Regions from separate parts of the Plantactinospora veratri genome, predicted to be linked through region 4. Evidence: riboswitches for the same ligand, from Rfam matches in the RefSeq annotation. Region 4 holds a riboswitch; each other region holds the start of a gene.
What was found. Region 4 has a riboswitch for cyclic di-AMP ahead of V1634_RS01340 (coiled-coil domain-containing protein). Riboswitches for the same ligand answer to the same signal wherever they lie in the genome.
Positions count from the first base shown of each region.

Region 1 (7,531 bases), on a different contig from region 4:
CGGGCAGGGTACCCCGGCGGTGTCGCAGCCGGTGAAGGCCGGCCGGTTGGTGGCGAAGTCCGGGTCGATGGTGACCAGGCCGGCGGCCGGGATGCCGATGCCCCGGAACGGGGCCTTGAGCAGGTCGAAGTAGTGCGACCAGTCCCAGTACGGGCCGGGGTCCCAGTGCATGCCGCGCACGTTCGCCGGCAGGATGCCGGGTACGTTGTCGTGCCCGATGACGTGGTCGCGGTCCAGCGGGATGTCGTACCGGTCGGCGAGGTAGCGGACGAGTTTGGCCGAGGTCCGGTACATCGCCTCGGTGTACCAGGTGCCCTGGGCGGCGAAGCCCTCGTGTTCGAGGCCGATCGCCTTGGCGTTGACGTACCAGTTGCCGGCGTGCCAGGCGACGTCCTTGCCCTTCACGTGCTGCGCGATGTGCCCGTCCGCCGAGCGGAGCGTGTACTGCCAGCTCACGTAGGTCGGGTCCTGCACCAGCCGCAGGGTGGTGTCGTAGCTGCCCTCGGTGTCGTGGATGACGATGTATTCGATCTTCTGCCGGGCGGGCCGGTCGGAGAGGTCGTGGTTGCCGTAGTCGCCGTCCCCGAACGCCTGGTAGGGGGCGGGGATCCATTCGCAGGAGATGTCGCGCGGGCACTCCAGCCCGTCCGGGCGGGGCGCGCCGGGCAGGCCGAGCCGGTCCAGCCAGGAGCGCTGCGGGGCGATCCCCGGCCGGCCGGGCAGGGTGATCCGGTGGCCGTCGTCGGTGGTCCGGCTGGCGCCCTCGGCGATGGTCCGGTACACCTCGTCGGCGAAGGCCGCCGCGGCGTCCGCGCGGTCGCTGCCGGCGTACCGGGCCACCGCGCCGTACCAGGCCGCCGGGTCGCTGGCCCGGCCCGTCGGCGCGGCCAGCGCCTTCTGGTACGACGCCAGCAGCGCCGCCCCGCCGCGGATGTTCGCCGCCGGTTCGGCGCGGAGCAGGTGCTCGTCGACTCCGGTGAGTGCGACGGCGGCGTCCAGGGTCTGCCCGCCGGGCGGTGCGTCGGCGCTCCGGTCGAGGTGCGGGCCGGCGGGTCCGGGCACCGGTCGGGCGGGTCGGGCCGGGTCGCCGCGTCGGTCCTCGCCGTGCTCGGGGTGCCCCGTTGGCTCGGCGGCCAGCCCGGCGACGTCGGTGAGGTGCATCGGGCCGTACCCGCCGCTGGTGCTCGGGGTGCCGGCGTTCGTGTCCCAGCGGGATTCCAGATAGGAGACTCCGAGCAGCACGCTCTCGGGTACGCCGAACTCGGCCGCCGCGGCGGCGTACTCCTGTTGCCGGGTGTCGGCGGGCGCGGCGGTGGCTGGCGCGGGGCTGGCCGGCAGCAGCGCGGCGGCGCCGACGACCGCGGCGCCGATCGCGATTCTCCTGCTCAGCGGCTGTTTCGTGGGAAGCATCGAACCTCCATGAGCCGGGGGTGGGCCTGCCGATCACCCTCCACCCGGGACCGGTGCTGGTCAATACCTGCCGACCAAGGTCGTCACTATGTAGGAATCCTTCACGTATACCGAGCGTGATCGGCGGGTTCGGGCTTCCGGTTCGGTGGGTGCGAACGCTCCCACCGTCAGCGACCGATCCGATACATAACGAATCGACTCAGATCACGGGGTTGCGTTTGGATAACACCCTTCTCTAGTGTTGGGGACCGTCGAGCCGACGGCAGGCCGCCTAGCCGGGCGGCGACGTCTCGACACCGCCGAATCGTCACACTGAGCGAACCGGGGACCCGAGGTTCATGGGGTGAATCCGCGTCTCACGCGGTAGGGCGACAATCTTCCCGCCCGAACCCGTCAGCTAACCCGGTAGGCGGGCTACGGAAGAAGGAGTACGGACCCCGGTGGCTCCCCCTGCCCCGCCGCGGTCGCCATCCCTCCGATCGGCCTCCGCCGACGCCGGGAACGCGAAGCCGCGCCCTCGAAGGTCCATTCTCGCCATTGCGCTCACGGCACTGGCCAGCGCCGCCGTGCTGTTCACCGGCACGACGCCGGCGCTCGCCGAACCGTCGGTGGCCGAGATCGAGCAGCAGATCGACACCGCCTGGCGCAAACTGGAGCCGGTCGTCGAGAAGCACAACGCCACCCGGCAGGACCTGACCGCGAAGAAGAAGCAGGCCGCCGCCCTGCAGAAGAAGATCGCCCCGCTCCAGTCGCAGATCGACGCCGCGATGAACCGGGTGAGCGACTTCGCCGTGCAGGCGTACAAGGGCGACAAGGCATCCGCGGTCAACGCCCTGCTCACCACGAAGTCGCCGACCGCGCTCGTCGGCCAGCTCTCGGTGCTCGACCAGTTCGCCCGGCAGCAGCAGCGCGAGGTGCAGGCGGTCGTCGACCTCAAGAACAAGTACGCCTCCCAGAAGGCCCCGCTGGACCGGCTGGTCACCCAGTTGACCAAGACCGAGGCGGAACTGGCGGCGAAGAAGAAGGAGATCGACGCCGAGGTCGAGCGGTTGCAGAAGCTGCGGATCCAGGCGTACGGGAACGGCTCCGCCGGCCCGCTGCGGCCCGCGCCCTGCCCGGCGACCTACCCCGGTGGCCCGGCCGGCCAGGCGGTCAAGTTCGCCTGTGCCCAGATCGGCAAGCCGTACAAGTGGGGTGCGGAAGGCCCCAGCTCGTACGACTGCTCCGGCCTGACCCTGGCCGCCTGGGCGAAGGGCGGCGTCGGGCTGCCGCACAACGCCCGGGCGCAGCGCGGGCAGGTGAAGTCGGTCAGCCGCTCCCAGCTACGCCCCGGTGACCTCGTCTTCTACTACGCCGACCTCAGCCACGTCGGCATGTACGTCGGCGGCGGATGGATCGTGCACGCCTCCCGGGCCGGCGAGCCGGTGAAGATGAAGCGGATGGACGACGGCGAGATCCACAGCTTCGGCAGACCTGGCTGACGTCTCGCCGACCGACCGTGTCAACGGAGGAACCCCCGTCGCGCAACTGCGGCGGGGGTTCCTCCTTCGGTCCGTGTCGACGCCCGGACGCGGCCTCAGCGGGTGGGCCAGGTGCGCCAGTTCTGCCAGGAGCGGCTCGGGGTCGGGCCGCGCTGCCCCTGGTAGCGCGAGCCGTAGACGGCCGACCCGTACGGGTGGGCGGACGGCGACGAGAGCCGGAAGATACAGAGCTGGCCGATCTTCATCCCGGGCCAGAGCCGGATCGGCAGGTTGGCCACGTTCGACAGCTCCAGCGTGACGTGCCCGGAGAAGCCGGGGTCGATGAAGCCGGCGGTCGAGTGGGTGAGCAGGCCGAGCCGGCCGAGGCTGGATTTTCCTTCGAGCCGGCCCGCGAGCTGGTCGCCCAGCGAGATCACCTCCAGGGTGGAGGCGAGCACGAACTCACCCGGGTGCAGCACGAACGGCTCGCCGTCCGGCACGTCGACCAGCGAGGTCAGCTCGTCCTGCTGCACCGCCGGGTCGATGTGCGTGTAGAGATGGTTGTTGAAGACCCGGAAGAGCCGGTCCAGGCGTACGTCGATGCTCGACGGCTGCACCAGCGCGGGCTCGAACGGCTCCAGCGCGAGCGTGCCCGCCTTGATCTCGATCACTAGGTCGTGGTCGGAGAGCAGCACCGGACCACCTTAGCGGTCGGGCGGAGCCGGCCGGCCACGACCTCGCCGATGGGTGGGATGAGGGTGGGTTCGGGGTAGGTGATCGAACAGGTGTTCGATAGAATGTGCTCATGGCATCCTGGTCCGAATTCGCCTCCGACGAGCCCCGACTCGCCGACGCGATCCGCGTTCTCATCCAGCAGTACGGTCCGGGTCTCGGCTACCTGGCGACCGTGCGCGCCGACGGTGGGCCGCGGGTGCACCCGGTGTCCCCGGTCATCACCGACGAGGGACTCTTCTGTTTCGTCGTCGACTCTCCGAAGCGGCGCGACCTCGAACGGGACGGGCGCTACGCGCTGCACTCCTTCCCGCCCGAGGACAGCGACGACGAGGCCTACGTCGCCGGTCGGGCCCGCCCGGTGACCGACCAGGCGCGGGTGGACCAGCTCGCCGGCAACCTGCGGGCCGCGCCGCAGGTCGACTGGCGGCTCTTCGAGTTCACCGTCGACGTGGCGATGGTGGCCCGGCACGGCAGCAACGGCGCCACCCCGCTCGCCGCCGGAGATCGGTCCGAGCGCCCTGCCGTGCAGGTCTGGCTCGACCCGGCCGGCGCCGTCCCCACAGCCGAGGGCGCCGCGGGAGCAGGCGCCGCCACCGGGCCGAAGCGGCGCGGCCGGCGCCGGGCCGTCGAGGCGGAGCCGGTACCGACATCCTGACCTACGGTTCCCGGAAGGCCTTCCACGCCTTGAGCATCCGGAACGTCTGACCGTACGTGAACTCGTACATGCAGGCGTCGACCGAGTAGTCCATGAAGTTGTGGATCGGGTCGAGACCCGGCTTCGTCGTGCAGGTGTCCCGTCGCTCCGGGCAGCCGAAGGCGGGCTCCGCCTCGGCGGGCGTGTCGTAGACGTGGTCGCCCTGACCCGCGCAGCCCTGTTGGAAGGTGTGGTAGAGGTTCAGCCAGTGCCCGACCTCGTGAGTCGCCGTGTCACCCGCGTTGTACGGTGCCGCCGTGCCGCCCGGCAGCGACTCGGCGAGCACCACCACCCCGTCGTACGGGTCGAGGTCACGTTGCGGGAAGGTGGCCCAGCCGAGCAACTCGTCGTCGAGCAGTCCCGTGTAGATGTTCAGGGTGTGCTTGCCGCCGACCCGCAGCGCACGCTTCATCTGCGCCTCCGCCGGGCTCTCCGCCACGATCGGGTACCAGGCCGGGTTGACCACCCGGTTCACCTTTTTCAACCTGAAGTGGAAAGGCGTCCAGGCCCCACCGGTACGCCCGCCGAAGGCGTCGTTCAACACCTTCAGTTGGGCGTGGATCAGGGACAGCGGAATGTCCCCGTCCGCCCGGGTCCGCTTCTCGCTGACAACATGGAACACCACGTCGACAATGATCCTGAGCTTGCCCGGTACGCCGAGCGGCGCGATCCCGATCCGTTGCGCGTACGCCGAGTCGACCGCTCGGTCCAGTTCGGCGGCCTCGGCCGGGGTCAGCTCGTTGGGCTCGGCGGAGTGCGCCGCCCCGGGCTTGGCCTTGGCGTTCGCTGCCCCGGCGTGCGGTGCCACGGGGTTCGGGTGGCCGCTGGTCGTCTCGGCGCAATCCGGTTCGCCGGATCGTCCGGCCGAACCCGGAGGTGCCGCCACCACCGGGCCGGTTCCGAGCAGCAGGACGAGAAACATGCTCGCCATGCCGGTCGCGCCGGAACGCGACGACGAACACAGTCCACGAAACGCCATTGCCAGACCCTTTGCTTTCGGAGAGTGGCTCTGCGGTGACACAGAGCCATAGTTGCAGGTGAGGCGGACGTTACTATCCGTGGCCAGGGTTGCAAACGAGGCGACCCGGCGTGGTTCGCGCGGGATCTGATGGGGCGACGGAGCGCTCGGAGCCGTACCCGGGGGAGGGTGAGTGCATGATCGGACTCGACCGGGTACAGTGGGGTCCGCTCGCGGGTGTAGTTCAATGGCAGAACATCAGCTTCCCAAGCTGACAGTGCGGGTTCGATTCCCGTCACCCGCTCCAACAACGAAGGCCCAGGTCAGAGGACATTTCCTGACGCTGGGCCTTCGTCGTATCTGATCCCCAGTCTGGGTGTCGTGCTATCTGCCTGCCCCTCCTACCTCCGTTGTGGTCCTGCCGGATCGGGGTCAACGCGCATCCGTTCCCGGTGCCGCCGGTGGCTTGTCCTGCCGAAGTTGGTTGCCGCTCGTTGATGGCAGACAGGATCATGACCGGCATGGACGTGACCGTGCAGCGGATCCGCACGACCTGGAGCAAGCGATCCCGGGGTTTCCCACAGGCAGCGCTCCGCAACTCCGCCCCGACCGCGTTCCCACTACCGGATCTACCGGACGGCCCTCTCCCCTTGCTCCACGAGGTCGTCATGCGGGAAGAGAACGACTTCGTGCCCGAGGTCAGGAGCGTTCACGACCTGCCGCCACGACACGAGCTGAACCTTCGCCTGATGCGGGACGTGCTCAGGGTGCAGCTTCCCGCAAGCTTCGGGGCACCGGTCCGAAATCATCGTCCTGTGGTGATGCTCCAGCACGGCGAGTGGGTGCGGTGGCAGACGAACAACCGCTTCTCCTCGATGACCGGGATGGCCGACTGGCATTACGTTCTGCGTACCGTCAGCATCGGCTTCGGCCCCATGACACGAGACGCCTTCCTTGGCGAACCGGACTACCGCGTCGACGAGCGGGCTGCCCTGCGATAGGCCCGCGAGCCTCAGCGTCCGTTGCGGCCGCTCGCCGTCGTGTCGCCACCGCCTTTCCGCCTTCTTCCGCTCGCCCTTCATCGCGGCGACGACCGCGGCTCAGCGGGTCTGGTAGCGCGCGTAGATCAGTCCGCTGTCGAAGGCGCGTTCCTCGACCAGTTCGAGATCGAGGCGCACGCCGTCGGGGAAGAACCGCTTGCCGCCGCCGACAACGCTCGTGGTGATGAACAGGTGGTACTCGTCCACCAGGCCGGCGGCGATGGCCTGGGCGGCGAGGTTCGGGCCGTCGACGGTGAGATCGTGATCAGCCTCGGCCTTGAGTTCGCGTACCGCGTCCGGGTCGAAGGTCCGCTCGATCCTGGTCTTCGCGCTGGACACCGACTTCAACGTCGTGGAGTACACGATCTTCTCTGCGGCCTGCCAGTCGCGGGCGTACTGCAGGATGTGCGGCGGCTGGTCGGGCTCCGTGTGCGCGGTCTCCCAGTAGACCATCGTCTCGTACATCCGTCGGCCGTAGAGGTAGGTGCCGACGGGGCGGAAGAGGTCGTTGATGAAGGTGTGCACCTGCTGGTCGTCGGCCCCGGTGCCGATGCCGCCCTCCGTCGCCTCGGCGTATCCGTCGAGCGAGGTGATCATCGAGTAGATGAGCTTTGCCATGCGTCTCCTCCGGGTTCGAACGCGTCAAGTCCTGCGGGTCCTGCGAATTGTGACGTCCACACGACCCGAAACTCATCGATCGGCGGCCGGATTCGTCAACCGGCAAATCCCGACCGGGAGCCGTCGAGATGACCACGAAGAGGCACATTCGGCATGCTCACAGAGGCCGGCGACCCGCAGCGTGGGGAGGTCGCGGGCGGGCGTGGTGTGATGGAACCGTGGGTCGGGCCGTGGAAGACACCAATCGCCGGATGCTCCGGGCCCGGGACGCGATGGACCGGGCGTACGCGCAGCCGTTGGACGTACCGGCGCTGGCCCGGATCGCACATGTCTCGGAGGCGCACTTCGCCCGTACCTTCCGGGCGACGTTCGGCGAGACGCCGCACCGCTACCTCCAGCGGCGTCGGGTGGAGCGGGCGATGTTCCTGCTCCGGGAGACCGATCGCAGTGTGACCGACATCTGCTTCGACGTCGGCTTCGGCAGCCTCGGCACCTTCAGCCGTACTTTCCGGGACATCGTCGGGCGATCGCCCCGGGAGTACCGCAAGGAGGCGGTGCCGGCGAACGTCCCGACATGCTTCACGATGGCCTGGATGCGGCCGAGTGCCTGACCGGC
Region 1 is NZ_JAZGQL010000031.1:47,834-55,364, reverse strand. It holds gene V1634_RS30195 (N-acetylmuramoyl-L-alanine amidase) at 1-1,410, opposite strand, end outside; cyclic di-AMP (ydaO/yuaA leader) riboswitch at 1,698-1,838, shown strand; gene V1634_RS30190 (C40 family peptidase) at 1,977-2,891, shown strand; gene dcd (dCTP deaminase) at 2,987-3,565, opposite strand; gene V1634_RS30180 (pyridoxamine 5'-phosphate oxidase family protein) at 3,676-4,260, shown strand; gene V1634_RS30175 (zinc metalloprotease) at 4,262-5,230, opposite strand; tRNA gene V1634_RS30170 (tRNA-Gly) at 5,491-5,564, shown strand; gene V1634_RS30165 (hypothetical protein) at 5,779-6,258, shown strand; gene V1634_RS30160 (dihydrofolate reductase family protein) at 6,358-6,915, opposite strand; gene V1634_RS30155 (AraC family transcriptional regulator) at 7,134-7,526, shown strand.
Region 1: linked by a shared signal. The riboswitch ahead of V1634_RS30190 (C40 family peptidase) and the one ahead of V1634_RS01340 (coiled-coil domain-containing protein) in region 4 are both predicted to bind cyclic di-AMP.

Region 2 (7,531 bases), on a different contig from region 4:
GACTCGACCGCCGACGGTGTGGAGCGGAGCGTCCGCACCGCTATCCGCGCCGCCCGGTCGGCCGGGAACCCGTAGACCCCGGTGGCGATGGCCGGGAAGGCCAGGCTGCGCGCGCCCACCTCGTCGGCGACCGCCAGGCAGCGGCGGTAGCAGGAGGCCAGCACCTCGGCTTCGCCGTACTCGCCGCCCTCCCAGACCGGGCCGACGGTGTGGATGACATGCCGGACCGGCGGGTCGAGGTCGAACGCCGGGGTCGCCACCGCCTCGCCGGGTGGGCAGGGGGCGATCGCCCCGCCCGCCTCGGCCAGCCGGGGACCGGCCGCCCGATGGATGGCACCGTCCACACCGCCGCCGCCCAGCAGCGACTCGTTGGCGGCGGTGACGATCGCGTCCGCGTGCTCCCGGGTGATGTCGCCCAGGACGACTTCGATGCTGGCCACCCGCCGATGATGCCAGTCGGCGCCGCGACCTGTCCGCACAATGCCACCGCCCCGCCACCTGAGCGGACAGGTGACGGGGCGGTGGCGTTGGCTCGGGCTACAGCATCGAGACGTGCACGTGGTCGGTGTGGTCACTCGGACCGCTGTAGGAACTCCAGCCCTCGTCCGGGAACCAGATCTCCTTGTACCAGATCACGTAGAGGATGCCGAGCCGGTCCGCGTTGCGGATCAGGAACGCGGCCAGGTCGTTGCCGTACTTCATCTGGTCGTCGTTGGCGGCCCGGCTGAACCCGGAGTTGCGCAGCGACCAGTCACATGCGCGGCCCTTCGGATGCTCGAACGGCCCACCGGGCCGGAAGCAGCCGACGAACCTCTTGAAGCCCGCCCGGCGCACCTCGTTGTACATGTGGAGCGTCCGGGCGGTGATGCAGCCGCTGGTGGTCGGGTCCTTCTTGTTGCACGGCAGCCCGGGGAAGCCGTCCGCCATCCCCGGCCCCGGCCGGGCGACCGGCGAGGTGGCCGCCACCAGCCCCTTGTCGGGGCGCGAGTTGCCGCCCACCAGGGCGAGCGCCTTCTTCGCGTCCGACTGCTGCTTCTTGATGATCTTCTCTTGCGCGGCCTGCTTGGCGACCTCCTCGTCGATCGCCTTCTTGGCCGCGCCGACCTCGTTGCGCGCCTGGTTGAGCGCCCGGAGCTTGCTGTTGTTGAACAGGTTCAGCTCGTTGAGCGCCGAGGCCCGCTCGATGAACGAGTTCGACGAGGAGTCGGACGAGTTGTTGGTCAGCAGCATCGAGATGGCGCTGAGCTTGCCGCTGCGGTAGGACTCGGCCGCGATCTGGCTCGCCTCCGGCGTGAGCGCCGCCAGCCTGGCCTCCGCCTGCTTCAACTGGTTGCCGAGCTGCTGCTGCCGCCGCTGGGACTTGGTGCGTTCGGCCTTCGCCTCGGCGAGCCGCTTGCCGGCGCTGGCGAGCACGTCTCCGAGCACCGGCGAGTCGGCCTCCTCCTGGGGGGCCGGTTTCGGCGCGGGTGCCGCCGACGCCTCCGACGGGACCACGACCAGAGCTGCGGCGGTGAGCAGTGCCAGGGCAGTCGCCAGCCTTCGGCGTAGGGGTGCCCTCACATGTATCCCTTCCGTCGGCCGCCGACCGGGTTAGCTGACGGGTTCGGGATGGAAGTGGTCCCTACCGCTCGCGCGGATTCACCCCAGGGGTACGTGGGTCCCCGGCTCGCCGTGTGGCGATTAGGCGGCGATCAGCGCCGGCACCACTCGGTATCCGGCGGCTATGAACGGCAGACAGCATACCCGGTTTCACTTCCCGAATGGCAAGACCCGTTCGCAGGCAAAAGCGTTGCCAGGCAACGACTATCAGTAATCACGGCGCGTCAGACGCATCGAAGGTCATGCTTTGTCCACCATTATCGACTAGCTGCTGTCGGCTATTTACCAAGCGCGTTGTCAGCCGTCTGACGTGCGGAAACGTGTCCAGGTTGGTCGGTGGCGTGATTCTCCGGTCACCGTCGGCGCCAAGGCGTTGTGCCGAACAGCACACCGGCCACCGTACCGGCCGAGAGCAGACCCGCCGTCACCGCGCCCCGGTGCTGGGACAGCCAGAGTTGCGGACTCCGTGTGCGATACGGCGTGTCGAACGAGCCGTGCGCGCCCGGGTCCACCCCGGTGCCGTCGTCGACCGGGTGCCACAGGTTGGCCGGTCGACCCCGCTCGGCCGGCTGCTCCGTCTGCTGGCCGGAGTATCCCGTCCGGGCCAGATACCGGTCGAGCAGCCCGGGCACCAGCCGGTTGCCGAGGATGGTGCCGACCGTCGAGGCACCGACCCAGTACTCCCGCCGGCCCGGCCGGTCGGCCGCGTGCACGATGGCCCGGGCCGCGAGTTCGGGCTGGTAGATCGGTGGCACCGGCTGGGCGCGGTTGCGCAGCCGGGACAGTACCCAGTCGAACTGCGGGGTGTTCAGCGCCGGCAGGTGCACCATGGTGAGCCGGACCGGACTCCGGTCGTGCAGCAGTTCGCAGCGCAGCGACTCGGTGAAGCCCGCGATGGCGTGCTTCGCGCCGCAGTACGCGGACTGGAGCGGGATCGACCGGTAGGCCAGTGCCGACCCGACCTGCACGATCGTGCCGCTCCCGCGCGGCAGCATCCGGTCGAGGGCGGCCCGGGTGCCGTGGACGTACCCGAGATAGCAGACCTCGGTCACCCGCCGGAACTCCTCCGGTCCGATCTCCTTGAAGGGCGCGAACACCGAGACGATGGCGTTGTTGACCCAGAGGTCGATCGGCCCGAGTTCGCTGGTCGCCCGGTCCGCCGCCGCCTCCACCTGGTGGTGGTCCGCCACGTCGGTCTCGATCGGCAGCGCCACGCCCCCGGCCGCCCGGACGTCCTCGGCCGCGCCGCGAAGACCGGTACCGCCCCGGGCCAGCAGGGCGAGCCGCATCTCCCGGCGGGCCAGCAGCCGGGCCGTGGCGCGACCCACCCCGGCACTCGCTCCGGTGATCACCGCTACCCGCGCCGCAGGTCGCCCCCGCATCCGCTCCCCCGTCCCGAACCTCCCCGGTCGCCCGCGCCGGCTACCCGGCCGACGCCCCGGCAAACGCCGGGACGCTTCCGGAGCAGGCCGCCACGTGGCAACCGGAGTGACCGGCCCGGGCACCCGTCCGGGTGAGGATGAACCCCGGCCGGGCGGGTAACCGCGTCCGCGACGGTGCGGCGGGCGGAGCGAATGGTGCGGCGGGCGGAGGAACGAGTGCGCGGACGCGCGGTACCGGCGACGGCCGTCGGTGCCGCGTTGGCCGCCCAGGTGGTGCCGGCCGTGTTGGCCGCCCAGGTGGTGCCGGCCGTGACGGTGCTGCCCGGGGTACGGCTGCGGTTCTTTCCCCGGCTGAGCGGACGCGGCTCGCCGGGGCACGTCGCGCTCACCTTCGACGACGGCCCCGACCCGGCCTCCACCCCGCTCTTCGTCGAGACCCTCGCCGCGCACCGGACCCGGGCGACCTTCTTCCTGCTGGGGTCGATGCTGGCCCGCGCACCGGAACTCGGGCTGGATCTCGTCGCCGCCGGGCACGAGGTGGCGGTGCACGGCTGGGCACACCGGAATCTGCTCCTCCGGGGCCCGCACGCCACCTATCGCGACCTGGCCCGGACCCGCGAGCTGGTCGGAGCGGTGACCGGGCGGGTACCCCGGTTCTTCCGCCCGCCGTACGGGGTGCTCAGCGCCGCCGCCCTGATCGCCGCGCGCCGGCTGGACCTGACCCCGGTGCTCTGGACCTGCTGGGGGCGGGACTGGACCCGGTCGGCGACCCCCTCCTCGGTACTCGACACGCTGCGCGACGGGTTGGCCGGCGGCGGCACGGTACTGCTGCACGACTCCGACTGCACCTCCGCGCCGGGGTCCTGGCGGGCCAGCCTCGCCGCCCTGCCCCACCTGCTCGAGGAGTGCCTTCGCCGGGGTTGGCGGGTCGGGCCGCTCGGCGAACACGGCTGATCCGCCGGCCCGCCGCCTGCGCCGCCCGGGTCGGTCGCCCGCGGTACCCGCGCCCGCCGCCCTGGGCGCCGCGCCCGCCGCCCGGGCCCGTGCCCGGTGGGTTCAGCCCAGCCGGTCGGTCAACTCGCCGGGTACCGCCTCGACCCGGCTGCCGGGCACGGCCACCGGGGCCGAGCCGCCGGCACCGGCCGTCGACCGTGTCCCGGCGAGCGGATGCCGGACCCGGGTCACCACGCCGACGTGTGCCCGCCGCGCGGCCTGGAGCGCGGCGAACAGCCCGTACGCTCCGCGACCGACCAGCCGGTGCTTGAGCCCGACAGCGCCGCCCGGCGGCTGGTAGCCGGCGGGCGGCAGGTGGGCCCGGTACCGGGTGACGATCTCGGCGAAGAACTCGCGGCGGCGGCCAGGCGGCACCCGCCGGGGATGGCCGAGCACCTGCAACAGGTGCCAGATCATCCGCTGGAAGATCAGGTGACGCAGTTCGGCCGGCACCGCCGGGTCGGCGTCCAGCCCGGACAGCACCCGGTCCCAGTGCGCGAAGACCTCGAAGTGCCGATCGCTGACCGTCGCGGTGATCGCACCCTCGGGACGCTGCCGGTACGCGTAACAGCACCGGTCCAGCAGGGCGACCCGCTGCGCGGCGAGCATCAGCGGAAAGCTGAACGAGACGTCCTCGTACCAGCCGGGGCCGAAGGTCAGGCCGAGGTCGAGGAGGAACCGGCGCCGGATCACCTTGTTGCAGGTGATGTGCAGCACCGACAGCAGGCCCGGCCGCTGCCGGAGGGTGAAGGTCTCCGGCCCCGACCCCCCGGCACCGACCTGGGAGAGCGACAGGTGCCGGGTCCCGCCGTTCGGGTAGTACCGGGTGTACGCGGTGACCAGCAGGTCGGGCCGGGTCCGGGTCAACCGCTCGGCGACGGCGGTGAGGCTCCCCTCGGGCAGCCAGTCGTCGCCGTCGACGAACCACACGTACTCGCCGGTGGCCCGGGACAGGCCGGTGTTGCGGGCCGCCCCGAGCCCCTGGTTGCGGTCGAGGGTGACCACCACCAGCCGGGAGTCGCGTTCGGCGTACCGGGCCAGGATCGCCGCGCTGCCGTCGCGGGAACCGTCGTCCACCGCCACCAGTTCGAGGTCGCGAAAGGACGCGTCGAGGATGGAGTCCAGGCAGTCGGCCAGGTACTCCCGCACCTGGTAGACCGGGACTATCACGCTGAGCAGGGTCACCGTGGAAACCTCCGGGGGAGGACGGAGACCGAATAGTAGCGCCCAGTAATCGGGCGCCACGCGCTCGGTAACTATCGAGTGACCAAATTGTGATTTGTCACTTCGATCAACACCTGTCCGGATCTACCGGTCATCCCGGTCGCCGCACGGGTCGCTCAGAGCCCCGCCACCCAGTTCCACAGGTCGACCACCCACTCGGTCTGGCGCAGGTACGCCACCCCGACCCCGGCCAGGAAGATCCCGGTGACCAGGTGCGCGCCCCGGGCACTACGCCGGATCCGACCGAGCTGACGCTCCCAGACGACCCGGCCGACCAACCGGGCCAGCGCGAAGAGGCCGACCGCGACGAAGAGGGTCAGCACGAAGGTGACCACCGGACTGGTCAGGTCACCCCGGGCCGAGATCGCCCAGATCCCCCAGCAGACGAAGGCGAAGAGGCCGCCCAGCATGCTCCAGTGCCGCCCGATGCGCAGCTGCCGCCAGTGGTAGCCCGGCGGAAGCTGCTCCCGCTCCTGCTCCACCATCGGCCACCCGGTACCGGTCGGCTCGTGCGGCGCCTCCGGCTCGGTGCGCGGCCGAGGCACCCCGACCTGCGCCACACCGCGCCGGAAGCCCTCGGGGCCCGGCGGCATCCCCGGTCCCTCCGCACCGGGCGGCATCTCGACGGTCCGCTCGGCCCACGGCTGCGTCTGGTCTGCCATCTGTCCTGTCCTCCCCATCGGCCCGGGCCCGGAACCCGGTCCAGTTCCGAGGGTAGCCAGCCGGCAAAGCCCGCGCCGAGCCAGCGTCGATCCACCGGACAGGGCGACGACCCCGCGCCGTTCGACCTGCCAGCCCGAGTTCCGCCGCCCCTGGCCGACCTCCGCCGCGTTCGGCGGGCTGTGCACGGGTCACAGAGCGTGCCGGCGTTCGGGGCTCCCGCCGGTTCGGGGGCCGCTGAGCCGGGACCGGCACGCCACCGGCCGGTAGGGTCGACACCATGACCGGGCGGAGCGACGGCGTCGACCAGCTCAGGTCTGCCGGTCGTGACGCCGACGAGCGGATCGGGGAGGGACCATGACCGAGCCGGAGCGTCGACGGCGGAGGCTGCGGCACGACCCGTCGAGCGGCAGCGGCGGCACACCCGAACAGGGCCGTCGCGGCGGTGACCCGGGTACCGGGCCGGGCGCCGGGGACGACCGGGACGCGGAACGCGGCCTGCGCGGGCTGATCGGCTCGGGCGCCTCCCAGGTGAGTGTCGCGGCGGCGATGCGCGCCCGGGACGCGGCCCGGCCGACCGAGGCCGACCTCGCCGAGGCGGCCGACCGGCTGGTACTGGTCCGGCGCAACTGGGTGCCCCGGGACGAACTGCCGCGCGGCGGCCGCTGAGCGCCCGCCACCGACGAGCGGGGCGGGCGGCCCGTCCGGCTACGACGCGGGCAGCGCCGGCAGCGCGCCGGAGCGCTCGTACTCGGCGACCTGCCCGATCCGCCGCGCGTGCCGCTCGTTACCGGAGAACTGCGTGCTGAGAAACGCCTCCACGATCGCCGTCGCCTCGTCGAGGGTGTGCTGGCGGGCGCCGACCGCGACCACGTTCGCGTCGTTGTGTTCCCGGGCGAGCTGGGCGGTCTCGACGTTCCAGGCGAGCGCGGCGCGCACCCCGGCCACCTTGTTGGCGGCGATCTGCTCGCCGTTGCCCGAGCCGCCGATCACCACGCCCAGGCTGCCCGGGTCGGCCACCACCCGGGCGCCGCAGTGCAGGCAGAAGACCGGATAGTCGTCGTCCGGGTCGAAGAGGAACGGCCCGACGTCCACCAGTTCGTAGCCCTGCTTGGCCAGGTGGTTGGCCAGGTGCACCTTCAGTTCGTAGCCGGCATGGTCGGATCCCAGATAGACGCGCATACCGCGAGTCTGTCAGCCCGCCACCGGCACCCGCCGGCAGGCACCGCGACAGCCGGACAGATCACAACCCGGCACCGCCCACGGGTACGGTGCCGGGCGCCCGGAACGCCGCCGGCGCGCCCGGCAGCGTACTGAGCCGTACCGCCAGCTCGTCGCAGGGTCAGTCGCGCGGCGTCTCCGCCGTGTCCCGGCCCAGCTCGGCAAGGACCAGCCCGGCCCGGGCCTTCGGGGTGAACCAGGTGCTCTTCCGGGGCATCTTCTGCCGGGCCAGGTTGACCGCGACGAAGTCCTGCACGGTCACCGGGGCGATCAGGATCGCCAGCTCCGCCCGGCCGGCGTCGACCTCGCCGACCAGCCACCGCGCCGGGTAGTCCCCACCGACGTACGTGATCCGCTTGTCGCCGGGGTCGAGCCCGAGCGCGTCCCGCAGCAGCACCCGCTCGACGAGCGCGTGGTCGAGGTCCTCCACTCCCCCGCCGGAACCCGAGGGG
Region 2 is NZ_JAZGQL010000004.1:155,605-163,135, reverse strand. It holds gene V1634_RS05590 (O-acetyl-ADP-ribose deacetylase) at 1-440, opposite strand, end outside; gene V1634_RS05585 (coiled-coil domain-containing protein) at 538-1,560, opposite strand; cyclic di-AMP (ydaO/yuaA leader) riboswitch at 1,564-1,697, opposite strand; gene V1634_RS05580 (SDR family oxidoreductase) at 1,953-2,981, opposite strand; gene V1634_RS05575 (polysaccharide deacetylase family protein) at 3,198-3,935, shown strand; gene V1634_RS05570 (glycosyltransferase family 2 protein) at 4,038-5,159, opposite strand; gene V1634_RS05565 (hypothetical protein) at 5,315-5,860, opposite strand; gene V1634_RS05560 (hypothetical protein) at 6,216-6,527, shown strand; gene V1634_RS05555 (ribose-5-phosphate isomerase) at 6,567-7,040, opposite strand; gene V1634_RS05550 (DUF1015 family protein) at 7,201-7,531, opposite strand, start outside.
Region 2: linked by a shared signal. The riboswitch ahead of V1634_RS05585 (coiled-coil domain-containing protein) and the one ahead of V1634_RS01340 (coiled-coil domain-containing protein) in region 4 are both predicted to bind cyclic di-AMP.

Region 3 (7,531 bases), on a different contig from region 4:
GGTGAAGTCCCCGGCCATCACGTCGCAGTAGCTGCCGGCCGGCAGGCTGGTCTGGAAGGTACGCGTCAACGGGCCGCTGTCGCGGTTGAAGGCGACGTAGCCGGCGCTGCCCCGGCCGAAGGCGATCTGGTTGCCGCCGTTGCTCCACCAGTTGGTGACCCCGGCCCCGGCGGCGGCGTTGCGCAACCCGACCATGTTCGCGGTGCTCCGCCAGCGGTGCTCACAGGCCCAGCCGCCGTTCGCGCAGTCCACCGGGCTGGTGGTGCCGTTGCCGTTCCTCGGCGGTCCCGCCTCCGGATCGGTGAAGGTGAAGCTCGACATCACCTGCGGAACGCCGTACGGCCAGGCGATCATGAACGCCTCGGCCAGCGCGTACGCCGAGCCGTTCCGGTAGGTCAGCCGGGCCCGGCCGTTGCGCTGGGTGTCGTGGTTGTCGACGAACGCCACCGCGTCGGCGGAGCCGAGCCGCATCGACGAGGCGAGGTTGGCGAGGTTGGCCAGGTTGCCGTCCCGGAACGCGTTGCCGACCACGTCCCCGTAGCGGAACTCGGTGACGTCGCCGATCCCGGCGTACTCCTCCGGGGTGGGCTCGCCGGAACCGCCCTCGATCACCTCGCTGAAGACGTACGGGTCGCCGGCCACCGGGTCGACGATCGCGGCCAGGTCGGCGGCGGGCAGGTGCTTGGCCGCGTCCACCCGGAAACCGTCGACGCCGAGCGAGACCAGGTCGTTCAGGTACCCGGTCAGCCTGCCCCGGACATAGGAGGACTCGGTACGCAGGTCGGAGAGGTCGACCAGCTCGCAGTTCTGGATCTCCCACCGGTCGGCCCAGTTGGCGATGTCGTCGTTGCCGTTGCGCCCGCAGTGGTGGAAGTCGCCGCTGCCGTACGGCACCGCCGGATAGTCGTAGTGGCCGTAGGTCGAGCCGCCGCTGCCCGCCCCGGTCGAGGCACCGCCGGCCATGTGGTTGACGATCGCGTCCACATAGATCTTCACTCCGGCGTCGTGGCAGGTCCGTACCATCGCGGCGAAGGCGGCCCGGTCGCCGCGCCGGGTGGTCAACCGGTAGCTGACCGGCTGGTAGTCCTGCCACCACGGGTAACCCCGACCGGGCAGGACGACGTGCTCCTGCGGTGGCGACACCTGCACTCCGCCGAAGCCCTTCGGGCCGAGCACGGTGGTGCACTCGTTGGCGATCGAGGCCCACGGCCACTGGAACAGGTGCACGATCACGTCCTTGGCGCCCGGGCTGGCCGGGCTGGCGGTGGCCCGCTCGGCCCGCCGGTCGGCGAGGCCCGCCGCCAGCGCGGCGGCGAGCACCCCGGTCAGGACGAGGGCGGCGCCTCTTCGGACGGCGGCGGTCGGAAGTCGTCGGGTACGCATCGGAACCTCCCGTGCGCGAGGAGAGCGGGGACGCGGGCCTGCAAGTTCTTGCAAATGTTGCCGGGAAGCTATCACCGGATTCCGAAGCCGTAAAGCACGGTCGAGGATGGATATCTGAGGGGATTTGCCAGATTTAATTCAGATTTGGTTTGCAGAGATCGCCGCCCTTCGACGGAGGTTCGGAACCGTCGTCGCAGGTCCGGTGGGAGTGGCTCCTCGTCCGTTCCTTGCACAACTTTCATCCGCGCGGGGCGTACATGATGACGGCGACGCCGACCAGGCAGATGGCGGCGCCGGCCAGGTCGTAGCGGTCCGGACGGAACCGGTCGACCAGTACGGCCCAGCCGAGCGAGCCGGCCACGAAGACACCGCCGTACGCGGCGAGTACCCGGCCGAAGTGCGGATCGGGCTGGAACGCCGCGACGAAGCCGTACCCGGCCAGCGCCAGCATGCCGGCGGCGACGAAGAGCAGGCCCCGGTTCTCGCGTACGCCCTGCCAGACCAGCCAGGCGCCGCCGATCTCGGCGACGGCGGCGAGCAGGAACAGCAGCAGCGAGCGGGCGATCGTCATCCCGTCATTCTCGCTGGCCGGCGGCCGGCTCGGTTGCTTGCATCGATGGCTGTCTCTAAGCTTGGTCGGCGCCATCACGCGACCGGTACGGGCTGGCCGGTGTCGTGCTTGGACAGGTGATCTCGGGAGTCGGTCACTCGTTGTCGTAACAGCACTGCCGGCACGCGCCCAGGGGCGGCGACGGGCCGGCAGTCGTCCGAGAGGAACTCCCATGCGGATCTCCGCACCGTACCGTCGCGTCTCCCTGGCCCTGGCCACGGTGACCGCGATCGCCGCGAGCAGCGTCGCCGTACTCGGCACCGGATTGACGCCGACCGCGCAGGCCGCCGCCGGCTGCCTGGTCGACTACACGGCCAACCAGTGGACCGGAGGCTTCACCGCCGCCATCCGGGTGACCGCCGGGGACACCCCGGTCAACGGGTGGACCGTGACCTGGACCTACGGTGGTGACCAGCGGATCACCAGCAGTTGGAACGCCGAGGTCAGCCAGTCCGGCGCGACCGTCACCGCCCGGAACGTGGCCTGGAACGGGTCGCTGCCGGCCGGCGGCTCCGCCGAATTCGGCGTCCAGGGCAGCTATTCCGCCAGCTCGGCGGCACCGACCGGATTCACCCTGAACGGCGAAGCGTGCAACGGCGCCGAACCGACCACTCCACCCAGCACGGCGCCGCCGACGACCAGGCCGCCGACAACTCCGCCAACCAGCGTCCCGCCGACGGTGACGCCGCCGCCGACCGTACCGCCGACCACCCCGCCGCCGAGCGGCGGCTGCGGCGGCGCGGTGCTCTGCGACGGTTTCGAGAACCAGACCGGCACCGCGCCCTCCGGCGACTGGGCCGTCAGCTACCCGGACTGCTCGGGCAGCGGCACCGCCAGTATCGACACCTCGGTCGCACACCAGGGCACCCGGTCGGTACGCATCAACGGTGCCGTCGGCTACTGCAACCACGTCTTCGTCAGCTCCACCCGGAACCTGGGTAGCGTCGGGGCGGTGCGCTACGCCCGGCTCTGGGTCCGGCACACCACCGCGCTGCCGACCTCGCACGTGACCTTCCTGGCCATGCGGGACGCGGCCGACGGCAACCGTGACCTGCGGATGGGCGGGCAGAACCGGGCGCTGCAATGGAACCGCGCCTCCGACGACGCCACCCTGCCGGAGCAGAGCCCGAACGGCGTCGCGCTCAGCGCGCCGCTGCCGGTCAACCAGTGGACCTGCCTGGAGTTCATGGTGGACGGCGCGCAGGGTCGGCTCTCCACCTGGGTCAACGGGACCGCGGTGACCGGGCTGACCGCCGACGGTACGCCGACGCACGACGTCGACGGGCAGTGGTACAACCGGGCGAACTGGCGGCCCAACCTGACCGACCTGCGGCTGGGCTGGGAGAGCTACGGCGAGGGCGCGGACACGCTCTGGTTCGACGACGTGGCGCTCGGCTCGACCCGGATCGGCTGCTGAAAGCGAGAACCGCCGGCACTGCCCAGGGGTGGCGGGCGGTGCCGGCGGTTCACGATGGTGCGCGGCGCGGTGGATCAGTTCATCGACAGGTGCACGTGGTTGGTGTGGTCGCTGGACGGGTCACCGTTGCCCCCGTTGTACGTCTTCCAACCGCTGCTCGGCAGCCAGATCTGCTTGAACCAGATCACGTACAGCACACCCAGTCGATCGGCGTTGCGCACGAAGTACGCCGCCAGGTTGTTGCCGTACGTCCGGTCGCCGCCGGTCGCCACTCCGCCGAACCCGTTCTTCTGGGCGGCGAAGTCGCACGCCTGACCCTTCGGGTGCTCGCCGCTGCCGCCGCTGCGGAAGCAGGAGACGAACCGGGTGAAGCCGGCCGCCTGGGCCTGCTTCAGCGCGTGCAGGGTGCGCGCGGTGATGCAGCCGCTGGTGGTCGGGTCGTCGAGACTGCACGACTCGTCGGGGAAGGAGCCGTCGGCGTTACGGGGTGCCGGTCGTGCCGACCCGCCCCCGCTGCCGCTGACTCCCGATCCGGCGCCGCCGCTGTTGTTCGCCGCCGCGAGCGCCCGTTCGGCCTGCTTCTTGCGGGTCTCCATCACCTCGACCTGCTTGCGCTGCTCGCCGATCTCCTTGTCGAGCGCCGCCTTGGCCTGGGTCTCCTTGTCCAGGCTCTCCCGCAACCCGCGCAGCTCCCGGCTCTCGTTCGCCGAGATCGTGTCGAGTGCGGCGGCCCGGTCCACCAGGCTGGTCGGAGATCCGCTGTTGAGCAGCGCGGAGACCTGCCCGAGCCGACCGGTCCGGTATGCCATGCCGGCCATCTCGGAGACCCGTTCGCTCCGGGTCGTCACCTCGGTACGCAGCGTGGCGAGCTGCCGGGTCAGTTCCTTCTGCCGCTTGACGGAGTTGTCCAGCTTGGTCTTGGCGGCCAGATAGCCCTTGCTGGCGGCCTGGAGCTGCTCGCGCAGGCTGTCCGTGCCTCCGTCGATGTCGTCGCCGCCGGGTGCCGCGGCCAGCGCCCCGGGGGTCGCGTACTCCGGTGCCGCTTGCGCGGGTGCGCCGCCGAGTGCCGCGAGGACCATGCCCAGGGCGACGGCCGCGGTGGTCGCGGCCTTCCGGTGCGGTCTCGTGGCACTCCGCGCGGACGCCGGAGCCTGTCGGGTGGGTGCCAGGAACGGCATATGACAATGTCCTTCCGTCAGCCGCCGACCGGGTTAGCTGACGGGTTCGGGACGGAAGATCCCTACCGCTGGCGCGGATACACCCCTGGTACGTGGTTCCCCGGCTCGCGCGTGCGATTAGGCGACGGTCCCCGCAGGCGCCGGAGGGCGCCGCCCGGCGGAGACCGGAGCCGAGCTTACCGGCAGTCGCCGTCCGGGGATACGTGGCGTTGCCGGAGTTAGATTCGCGATTTTCCTAGTTGGGCGGATGTATCCGGACAAAAATGTTCAGCGCTACCCGGAAACTTAAGATGCCGCTAACTATCGGTGAGTCTCGACGGCCGGCGGACGCCGGAGGCGAAGGTCTCGGGCTGACCATGCGTGACGCGACGTCGCTACCGGTCACCAGTCGGTGGGGCCGCAGCCCCCCGGTGCGGTGTTCGGCTCGACCTGGAGCGTGGCGTGCGAGATGTGGAAGTCCTCGCGCAGCGCCGACCGGGCCGCGGCGAGTACGGTACCGACCTCCGCGTCGCGCTCCAGCCTCAGGTGCGCCGAGGCCACCTCCATCCCGGAGGTGAGGGTCCAGACGTGCAGGTCGTGTACGTCGCAGACGCCCGGCACCCCGGCCAGCCGGGTGCGTACGGCCGCCACGTCGAGGTGCTCGGGCGCGGCCTGCACCAGGATCCGTACGGCGCTGCGGCCGAGCCGCCAGGTGCGGGGCAGGATGAACAGCCCGACCGCCAGCGCCACGATCGGATCGGCCCAGCGCCAGCCGGTGACGATGATCACCACGGCGGCGACGATCACCCCCACCGAGTTGAGCAGGTCCCCGAGCACCTCCAGATAGGCGCCGCGCAGGTTGATGCTCTCCCGCGCCCCGGCCCGGAGCAGGCCGAAGGCGGCGGCGTTGGCCAGCAGGCCGAGGGTGGCCACCACCAGCATCGGGCCGGCCGCCACCCGGGGCGGGTCGTCGAACCGGCGTACCGCCTCGACCAGCACGTAGAGCGCCACCCCGAACAGCAGTACCGCGTTGGCCAGCGCCGCCAGCACCTCGAGGCGGTAGAGGCCGAAGGTCCGCTGCGGGTCACCGACCGCCCGCCGGGCCGCCGTGATCGCGGCCAGCGCCATCCCGATCCCGAGCACGTCGGTGAACATGTGCCCGGCGTCGGAGAGCAGCGCCAGCGAGCCGGTGACCAGCGCGCCGACCGTCTCGACCACCATCAGGACGGCGAGCAGCCCGAAGGCCGCCCAGAGCCGTCCCCGGTGCCGCTCCGCCGCCCAGGTCAACCGCCCCCCGTGGTCGTGCCCGGCCCCCAACGCCCCTCCTTCCGCCCCGGTCGCCCCCGCTGTCGATACTGCCGGCCGGTGACGTCGTCGCAGCCGGAAAACGACCGGACCGGCTATCCCTCGTCGCCGAGGGTGGCCGCGATCGGCGCCCGGGCGGCCCGCCGGGCCGGCGGGAGGCTGGCCAGCACCGCCGCCGAGGCGGCCAGCGCGGCGCAGAGGGCGAGCTGCCCGACGGGTACGGCCGGCAGCCCGTGCCCGTACCCGCTGATCAACCCCAGCGCGGCCGTCCAGCCGAGGCCGAGCCCGAGGGCGGTTCCGGACAGTGCCCCGACCGCGCCGGCCAGGGCCGCCTCGGTCAGCAGCATGGTGGCCAACTGCCGGCGGGACAGGCCCAGCGCCCGGATCGTCGCCGACTCGCGGCGGCGTTCGACGACCGAGAGCGCGAGCGTGTTGCCGATGCCCAGCACGGCGATCAACACCGACATGCCGAGCAGGGCGGCGAAGATCCCCAACAGCTCGTCGAGGGTACGGGCGAGCGCGTCGGCCTGGTCGGCGAGGCCGCGTACCCGGACCGCCGGCTGGTCGGCCAGGGCCGCGTCCAGCGCCTGCCGGCCCGTCGCCGTCGACACCCCCGGGGCGAGGTCGACCAGGAGCCGGTCCGGCTCCCCGGGGCCGTACGCGGCGGTGAACGACGCCCAGGAGACCAGGGCGGCACCGTCGACCGGGGAGTCGTCGTAGACCGCCACCACTGTCAGCGGCCCGGGTGGGCCGAGGCCGAGGGCGATCCGGTCGCCGACCCCGACGCCCCGGTCGGCGGCGAGCTGCCGGCTCACCGCCACCGTCCCCGGTGCCAGCCCGGCCAGGCTGCCGGCGGTCACCTCGGGACGGATCGGCCCGTGCAGCCGTTCCGGCGGTACCGCCCAGATCCGGATTCGCCCGTCCAGCGGCGAGCTGGCCAGGCGCACCTCGGCGACGGTGCCGAACGCCGGATCGGGGCGCAGCCGCTGTGCCAGTCCCGGCGGCAGCGGGCCGCGTACCGCCGCCGGCGAGCCGTCGGTGCGGACCCGGTCCAGCACGAAGTCGACCGGGAAGTTCTCGGACAGCTCGCGTCCGGCCTGCTCCTGGGCGGTCGCCAGCAGCACGCTGAACATCGCCATCAGGGCCACCCCGATGGTCAGCGCGGTGCTGGTCGCCGCCGCCCGCCGGGGATTGCGCCGGGCGTTCGCCACCGCCAGCCGTACCACCGGACCGAAGAGCCGGGCCGGCAGCCAGCCGACCAGCCGGACCGCCCGGGGCACCAGCAGCGGGGCCGCCACCACCGCGCCGAGGAAGGCGACCATGCCGCCGCCGAGCACCAGCGGCAGCCCGGGAAAGGCGAGCGGCAGCCCGACGAGTACGGCCAGCCCGCCGACCCCGGCCAGCCCGAGCGCGACCGCGACCCGGGTACGGCGGCGCCGGCCCCCGCCCGCCTCGACCGCGTCCCGGGACCGGAGCGCGGCCAGCGGCGCCACCCGGCTCGCCTCCACCGCCGGCACCAGCGCGGCCAGCACCGTGACCAGGGTGCCGAAGCCGAGCGCGACCAGCACGGTCGGCCAGCGCACCACCGGGGCGTGCAGCGGGATGTCGGAGGCGACCAGCTCCCGTCCCCGGATCAGCCCGTACCCGACGAGCAGGCTC
Region 3 is NZ_JAZGQL010000006.1:46,437-53,967, forward strand. It holds gene V1634_RS09630 (carbohydrate-binding module family 20 domain-containing protein) at 1-1,383, opposite strand, end outside; gene V1634_RS09635 (YnfA family protein) at 1,622-1,954, opposite strand; gene V1634_RS09640 (cellulose-binding domain-containing protein) at 2,166-3,410, shown strand; gene V1634_RS09645 (coiled-coil domain-containing protein) at 3,485-4,489, opposite strand; cyclic di-AMP (ydaO/yuaA leader) riboswitch at 4,595-4,722, opposite strand; gene V1634_RS09650 (cation diffusion facilitator family transporter) at 4,970-5,884, opposite strand; gene V1634_RS09655 (ABC transporter permease) at 5,968-7,531, opposite strand, start outside.
Region 3: linked by a shared signal. The riboswitch ahead of V1634_RS09645 (coiled-coil domain-containing protein) and the one ahead of V1634_RS01340 (coiled-coil domain-containing protein) in region 4 are both predicted to bind cyclic di-AMP.

Region 4 (7,531 bases):
AACTGCTCAGCCACGAGCGGGTGCTCGACCTGCGCGGCGGCACCCTGCAACGGTCGGTCGAGTGGCGCTCCCCGGCCGGGCGTACGGTGCGGATCTGCTCGACCCGGCTGGTCTCGTTCACCCAGCGCTCCATCGCCGCGATCGAATACCGGGTGGAGCCGGTCGACGGCCCGATGCGGTTGATCATCCAGTCGGAACTGGTCGCCAACGAGCAGCTTCCGGCGCAGAGCCGCGATCCCCGGGTGGCGGCGGTGCTGGAGTCGCCGTTGCAGTCCGAGGAGCAGCTCGTGCACAGCGACGGCGCGCTGCTGATCCACCGCACCAAGGCGAGCGGGCTGCGGGTGGCCGTCTCGATGAGCCACGAGGTGTACGGGCCGGAACGCAAGCTGGTCGGCACGGAGGCGTACGAGGACTGGGCCCGGACCACCGTCACCTCGGTGATCAAGCCGGGTGAGCAGCTCCGTCTGGTCAAGTTCGTCGCGTACGGCTGGTCGAGCCGCCGGTCCCGCCCGGCGCTGCGCGACCAGGTGGCGGCGGCGCTGGCCGGCGCCAAGTTCTCCGGCTGGGACGGGCTCTGCACCGAGCAGCGCAGCTATCTCGACACCTTCTGGGACGACTCCGACGTGCGGGTGGAGGGCGATCCGGAGGTGCAGCAGGCGGTCCGGTTCGGTCTCTTCCACGTGCTACAGGCCGGCGCCCGGGCCGAGCTGCGGCCGATCGCGGCGAAGGGCCTGACCGGGCCGGGCTACGACGGGCACGCGTTCTGGGACACCGAGACGTTCGTACTCCCGGTGCTGACCTACACCCTGCCGTCGGCGGTCGCCTCCGCGCTGCGCTGGCGGCACTCCACCCTGCACCTGGCCCAGGAGCGGGCCCGGACGCTGGGCCTGCGCGGCGCCGCCTTCCCGTGGCGGACCATCCGGGGTCAGGAGACCTCGGCGTACTGGCCGGCCGGGACGGCCGGGTTCCACATCGCGGCCGACATCGCCGACGCGGTACGCCGGTACGTGCAGGCGACCGACGACGAGCAGTTCGAACGCGAGGTCGGGCTGGAACTGCTGGTCGAGACCGCCCGACTCTGGCGCTCGCTGGGGCACCACGACCGGCACGGCCGGTTCCACCTCGACGGGGTGACCGGGCCGGACGAGTACACGGCGGTGAAGAACGACAACGTCTACACCAACCTGATGGCCCAGCGGAACCTGCTGGCAGCCGCCGACGCCGCCGCCCGGCACGGCGAGGAGGCGTGGAAGCTGGGCGTCGACGACGAGGAGACCGCCGCCTGGCGGGACGCCGCGCACGACATGCACATACCGTACGACCCGGAGCTGGGCGTGCACCCGCAGGTGGAGGGCTTCACCCGCTTCCAGGAGTGGGACTTCGGGGGCACCCCGCCGGAGCAGTACCCGCTGCTGCTCAACTACCCCTACTTCGACCTGTACCGCAAACAGGTGATCAAGCAGGCCGACCTGGTGCTGGCGATGCACTGGCGCGGCGACGCGTTCAGCGACGAGGAGAAGGCGGCGAACTTCGCCTACTACGAGCGGCGTACGGTCCGCGACTCGTCCCTGTCGGCCTGCACCCAGGCGGTGCTGGCGGCCGAGACCGGGCACCTCGAACTCGCGCACGACTATCTGGGCGAGGCGGCCCTGATGGACCTGCACGACCTCAACCAGAACACCCGGGACGGCGTGCACGTCGCCTCCCTGGCCGGGGCGTGGATCGCCCTGGTGGCCGGGTTCGGCGGGATGCGCGACCACACCGCGACGCTCTCCTTCGCACCCCGGTTGCCGAGCCGGATCGACCGGCTGGAGTTCTCGCTCCGCTACCGGGGCGTGCACCTGCGGGTCGACGTACGGCCGCACGAGGCGACGTACGAGCTGCGCGACGGCGAGCCGGACGACGCCCTCGAGCTGCTGCACCACGGGGAGAAGGTCCGGATCACCTGCCTGGAGTCGGTGACCCGGCCGATCCCGCCGGCCCGCCCGACCGGTCCGCAGCCCGCCCAGCCGGCCGGCCGCGCCCCGGTCCGCCGCACCCCGGAGAGCGAACCCAGCTGACCGTCCCACCTCGACGGTCCACTCCGACAGGCCAGGGGTGGACCGGGGCGTGGCGGCTCGGCTCAGACCAGCGACAGGTGTACGTGGTTGGTGTGGTCGCTGGACGGGTCGCCGTGTGCGCCGCCGTACGACTTCCAGCCGATCGTCGGCAACCAGATCTGCCGGTACCAGATCACGTACAGCACCCCGAGCCGGTCGGCGTTGCGGACGAAGAACGCGGCGAGGTTGTTGCCGTACGTCCGGTCGGCGCCGGTGGCGGCACCCCGGAAGCCGCCCGCCTCGGCGGAGAAGTCGCAGGCCCGCCCCTTCGGGTGCTCGTACGGCCCACCGGAGCGGTAGCAGCCGGTGAAGCGGCCGAACCCGGCCCGGCGTGCCTCGGTGTAGGCGTGCAGGGTGCGTGGCGTGACGCAGCCCGTGGTGGTCGGGTCGGGCTGGCTGCACGACTGTGGTGGCCAGGAGCCGTCGGCGGCGCGCGGCGCGGGTCGGGCCACCGGTGAGCTGGCGCTGACGAAGCCTCCGGTGGAGGCGCCGCCGACCTGGGCCAGCGCCCGCTCGGCGGCCTGCTTCTGCCGCAGCATGATGGCGAGTTGGCGGCGTTCCTCGACCACCTCGGCGTCGAGGGCCTGCTTCGCTCGGGCGGCCCGCTCCCGGGCCTGGCTGAGTGCGCGCAGTACGTCGTTGTCCCGCAGGGCCACCGCCTCCAGGCCACGGGCGCGCTCCAGGAGTTCGTCGGCCGAGCCGCTGTGCAGCAGTACCAGCACCGGGCCGATCCGACCGGTCTGGTACGCCGTCCGGGCCACCTGTTCCACCCGGGGCCGCAACTGCGCGATCCGTTCCTCGACCCGGCGTAGCTCGGCGACGATCCTCGCCTGCCGGGCTTTCGCGTTGGCCAGCGCGTTCCTGGCCTGTAGGTAGCCTCGGCCGGTCGATTCGAGCACGTCCCGCAGGAGCGGGGTGTCGCCTTCGTCGCCGAGGACGGCGGGGCTGTTCGCCTCCGCGACGCCGGGCCGGAAAGCTGCCCCGGCGAGCGCGCCGAACGTGGCGAGCAGGGCCAGGGCCAGCGGAAACCGCCGACGTGTGGATCCCGTCATGCATGTCCCTCCGTCGCCCGCCTACCGAGTTAGCTGACGGGTTCGGGACGGAACAAGTCCCTACCGCGGTTGCGGACTCACCCCACCTACCTGGGTCCCCGGTTCACCCGAAGGTGATTCGGCGGCGGTCACGCCGGCGCGGAGGGGTGCGCCACCGGGCGAAACCGGGGTCAGCTTACCTGATCAACTAGGTCGAACAGGTGGATTTCGGAGCGACCCGGCGTGGAAGTTGTGCCGATCGTCGACTCCGGGCCGGGCGGCTACCTGCGGCCGCCCGGCCCGGTCCCGGCTGAGGTCAGCTCATGTCGTGGTCAGCCGCGCGCCGCCCACACCGGACTGTCCACGTAGTGGTTGTCGTAGCGGTCCTGGGTCTCGCCGACCTCCTGCCAGGTGGCTTCGCCCCGGTGCACCCGGTCGAGGAGCCGGTAGTAGTCGAACCGCGGCCTGCCGGGGGTGATCACGACGAGGAAGTCGGCGTCCTGACCGGCGGCGGGGGCGAAGGCGTGCGGGGTGTTCGGCGCAACGAAGAGCGTGTCTCCCTTGTGCAGGGTGTGCAGCGCGTCGCCGACGAGCATTTCGAGGGCGCCGTCGATAACGAAGAACAGCTCGCCGGAGCGGGTGTGCAGGTGCGGCGGGGCGCCGTCGGTGCCGCTCTTGAGCAGGGTGCGGTTGCTGGTCAGGGTGCCGCCAGTGTGCTCGGGGTCGAGTAGCAGGGTGATCACGCTGGTCGGGTCGCTCTCCAGAACCTCGGCTTCGGCTGCGCGTACCAGGGTCATTGTCGGCTCCTTCGTCGTCCGCTGATTCCTGGACATTACGAGTCCAGGATCAGGTCGCGCTAGCGATCATGACCGGCGTCACAAGTTCTGGACATGTAGAGTCCAGGACTATGCGGATGAGCCAGGGCGTCGAATGGGCCCTCCACACGTGCCTCAACCTGAGCTGGCTGGACGACCCGGTGCCGACCGGTACGCTCGCGGCGTTCTACGAGCTGCCGCCGGCCTACCTGAACAAGCAGCTCCAGGCCCTGGTCCGGGCCGGGATCCTGGTCTCGACCTCGGGGCCGCGCGGGGGCTTCCGGCTGGCCCGGGCCCCGGAGGCGGTCTCCCTGCTGGACATCGTCGCCGCGATCGAGGGCCCGGAGGAGCTGTTCCGGTGCGACGAGATCCTCCGCAAGGGGCCGGGGGAGCATGCCGGCGTCGACTATCGACAGTCCTGCGCGTTCGCCCAGGCAATGCGTGGCGCCGAGCTGGCCTGGCGACGGGAGCTGGCCGGCAAGAGCGTGGCGGACGTCCGGGCCGACGTCGAGCACGGGCACCCCGAGGCCCCGGCCAACACCCGGACCAGGATCGCGGAACTGCGCTAGCGCGGTCTTCGGTCACTTATGCGGGCGCCACGACGTGCGGTGGGCGAGCGGTTACGTCCCCGGTTCCCGTACGTACACGCCCTTGCCCTGATGGCCGACGATCAGCCCGGCCTCCCGCAACACCAGCATCGCGTTCCGGACGGCGGTGTTGCTGGCGTTGTACTGGGCGCGCAGTTCGGACACCGATGGCAGCTTGTCGCCGGGCTTGAGTTCACCGGAGGCGATCTTCGCTCTGATGTCGGCGACGATCCGGGTGTAGATGGGCTCGATCGGCATGGTGGAAAGCTCTCTGCTTGGCGGCCCACCAATTCGATCACGTCGCGATCCCCGGCATCAAGCACATGGTGCTTCTAGTGTTGACTGTGCGTACATTGTCCTCTAAGTTTTGCCTCTGGGAGACCTGCTTGGCGGCGGTGTCATCCCACGAACGAGGAAACCCGGACTCCTGGACGGGGGGCCACGGCGCTCCTCCCGGTCCGCAGCGCGAGAAAGGGCGGTGGACTACCCCGTTGCCGTACCGCCGATCGGGCTGCGGTGGCGGGGCGGAATGGGTCGGCCGGACCCGAGACGGCCGACCCATTCTTTCCAGGGAAAATCCCAGCAGAAGGGACTACGACGTGCGGCATCTGCTCCGGCGCATCCTGACCAGACCGAGAGCGTCCACCCGGTTGTACTCGGTGGTCGGCGGACACCGCTCCGCGTCGTACCCGCCGATGCGGCCCTGGCAGGTGCGGAGCCGGCGGTTCCGGATCACCTGGCGTGGCCTGGACCCCGACGAGGTGGTCACCTTCCTCGACCGGGTCGCCGACGAGATCGGCGGCCTCCAGGCCGAACTGGCCCGCAGCCGGCAGGAGACGGCCCGGATCAAGGACGCGCTCCGGCGCTGGCAGTCGGCCCAGGCGCGACAGCCGTTGGCCCGATGATGGCCGTCGAACTGCACCGGTACGTCATCCACCTGCCGATCCTCACGACCGACCTGCTCCGGGCCCGCGTCCTGGCCCGGACCGCCGCCCGGGCGCTGACCTTCCTCTGCGTCGACGCACAGGAGACCACCGTGTCGGAGGAGCAGCACCAGGACGTACGTCATCGGGTGTTCTGCCCCCGGCGGCTGCCCGACGGCCGACGCTGTGGCCTGCGGATCGACCACGACGTTCCGTGTACCGGGCGGCGGTTGCGGCGGCGTTCGATATGACGGCGACGGTCGCCGGTCAGCCGCGTGCGTCGAGCGGAACGTGCAGCTCCAGGTGCGCGGAGAGGGCGCGAAGGAAGTCCGGGGCGTCGAAGACGGCGCCCGCGGAGGCGACGCCGGTGGTCCTGGTCCGGCCGGTGAGGATGCGGTCGACGGCCTCCACCGCGAGCGGGGCGCTGATCGCGTAGATGTCCTGGCCAGCGGCGACCACCCGGCGTTCCGTGCCGCCGGAGCGGACGAGGACGTCGACGACGAAGGTCTGCGCGGAGCGGCCGCGCTCGTCGACGGCGGTCGGTGCCGAGGCGCCCGGCGCGGCCAGCTCCCTCGCCGCCGTGGCGGTCATGTAGGTGCGCACCTCCGGTACGGCCAGGTGGCTGGGCACGGTGACGATGTCGGCCATCGAGAACTCGCCGATGACCTCCTGGGCGCCGAGCGGAGCAGGGAAGGGCCACTCCAGGATCGGCAGGGCGTCGTCGTGGTACTCCAGCCGTCCGCCGGTGTAGCGGACGCGGCGGCCGCCCCGGCGCTGCCCGGAGACCGTGCCCGAGGCGAGCGTTCCGGCGGTGGGGTGCCAACCGCTCAGGCCGTACGCGATGTGCGCCTCGTCCGCCGCCGTCCAGTCACCCATCGCGGTGGTGACCAGCAGATCGCCGAGGCCGCCGTAGAAGGCCATCGCCGGGACCACCACGAGGTTCGCGGCGCGGGCCCGCTCGGCGAAGTGCGCGAACGTGTCGACGTTCGCCTCGATCTCGGCCGCGACGTCGACGTACGGGATACCGGCGCGCAGCGCCGCCTCGACCAGCGGGGCGGCGGTGCTGGCGAATGGTCCGGCGCAGTTGACCACGGCGGCCGCGCCGTCCAGCGCGCGGTCGAGCGAGGCCGGGTCGTCGACCGACGCCTGCCGCCCCTCCAGTCCCGGTCGGGTCTGCGCCAGTGCCAGCAGCCGGTCCCGGTCGCGCCCGAGGAGCAGCGGGACGTACCCCCGCTCGCGCAACTCGGCGACCACGAACCGCCCGGTGTGCCCGTACGCGCCGAAGACCGCCACCTGCCGACCCGATCCCATTACCGCTCCCACCAGCTCGAAGTGATCCACTACGGAGATCCTGTCCCCGTCGGCTCACCGATGCCAGTGTCCGGAACGACATGACCCGTACAATTTCCGACATGAGTTCTTTCCCGCGCTCGGTGGCGGTCGCCGCAACCGACGGGATGCTGCACTTCGAGCTGGCCATGGCCTACGAGGTGTTCGGCTCCGCGCCGGACGCCCTGCCCGGCCCCTGGTACGACGTCCGGGTGAGCGGCACCCACCCCGTCCGGGTCGGCCGGTTCCTGCTGGAGCCGGACTGCGGGCTGGACCGGCTGCCGGACGCCGACACCGTGATCGTCCCGGCCCTGGCGGACGTCGACGAGGATCCGCCGGCCGACCTGGTCGAGGCGGTGCGGGCGGCACACGAGTCGGGCGCCCGGGTGGTCTCGCTCTGCACCGGCGCCTTCGTGCTCGCCGCCGCCGGCCTGCTGGACGGACTGCGCGCCACCACGCACTGGGCGCACACCGAGCAACTGGCCGCCCGCCATCCCCGGGTCGAGGTCGACCCGGACGTGCTCTACGTCGACAACGGCAGCGTGCTCACCTCCGCCGGCAAGGCCGCCGCGATGGACCTCTGCCTGCACCTGGTCCGCCGCGACCACGGCTCGGCGGTCGCCAACGTGGTCGCCCGCCGCCTGGTCGTGCCACCGCACCGGGCCGGTGGCCAGGCCCAGTTCGTCACCACTCCGGTGCCTGCCCAGGACGACCATCCGCTGGCCGAACTGCTTCCCTGGGTGATGC
Region 4 is NZ_JAZGQL010000001.1:301,610-309,140, forward strand. It holds gene V1634_RS01335 (glycoside hydrolase family 65 protein) at 1-2,060, shown strand, start outside; gene V1634_RS01340 (coiled-coil domain-containing protein) at 2,123-3,151, opposite strand; cyclic di-AMP (ydaO/yuaA leader) riboswitch at 3,155-3,285, opposite strand; gene V1634_RS01345 (cupin domain-containing protein) at 3,463-3,927, opposite strand; gene V1634_RS01350 (RrF2 family transcriptional regulator) at 4,038-4,514, shown strand; gene V1634_RS01355 (winged helix-turn-helix domain-containing protein) at 4,566-4,790, opposite strand; gene V1634_RS01360 (DivIVA domain-containing protein) at 5,132-5,437, shown strand; gene V1634_RS01365 (hypothetical protein) at 5,434-5,706, shown strand; gene V1634_RS01370 (saccharopine dehydrogenase family protein) at 5,723-6,766, opposite strand; gene V1634_RS01375 (helix-turn-helix domain-containing protein) at 6,868-7,531, shown strand, end outside.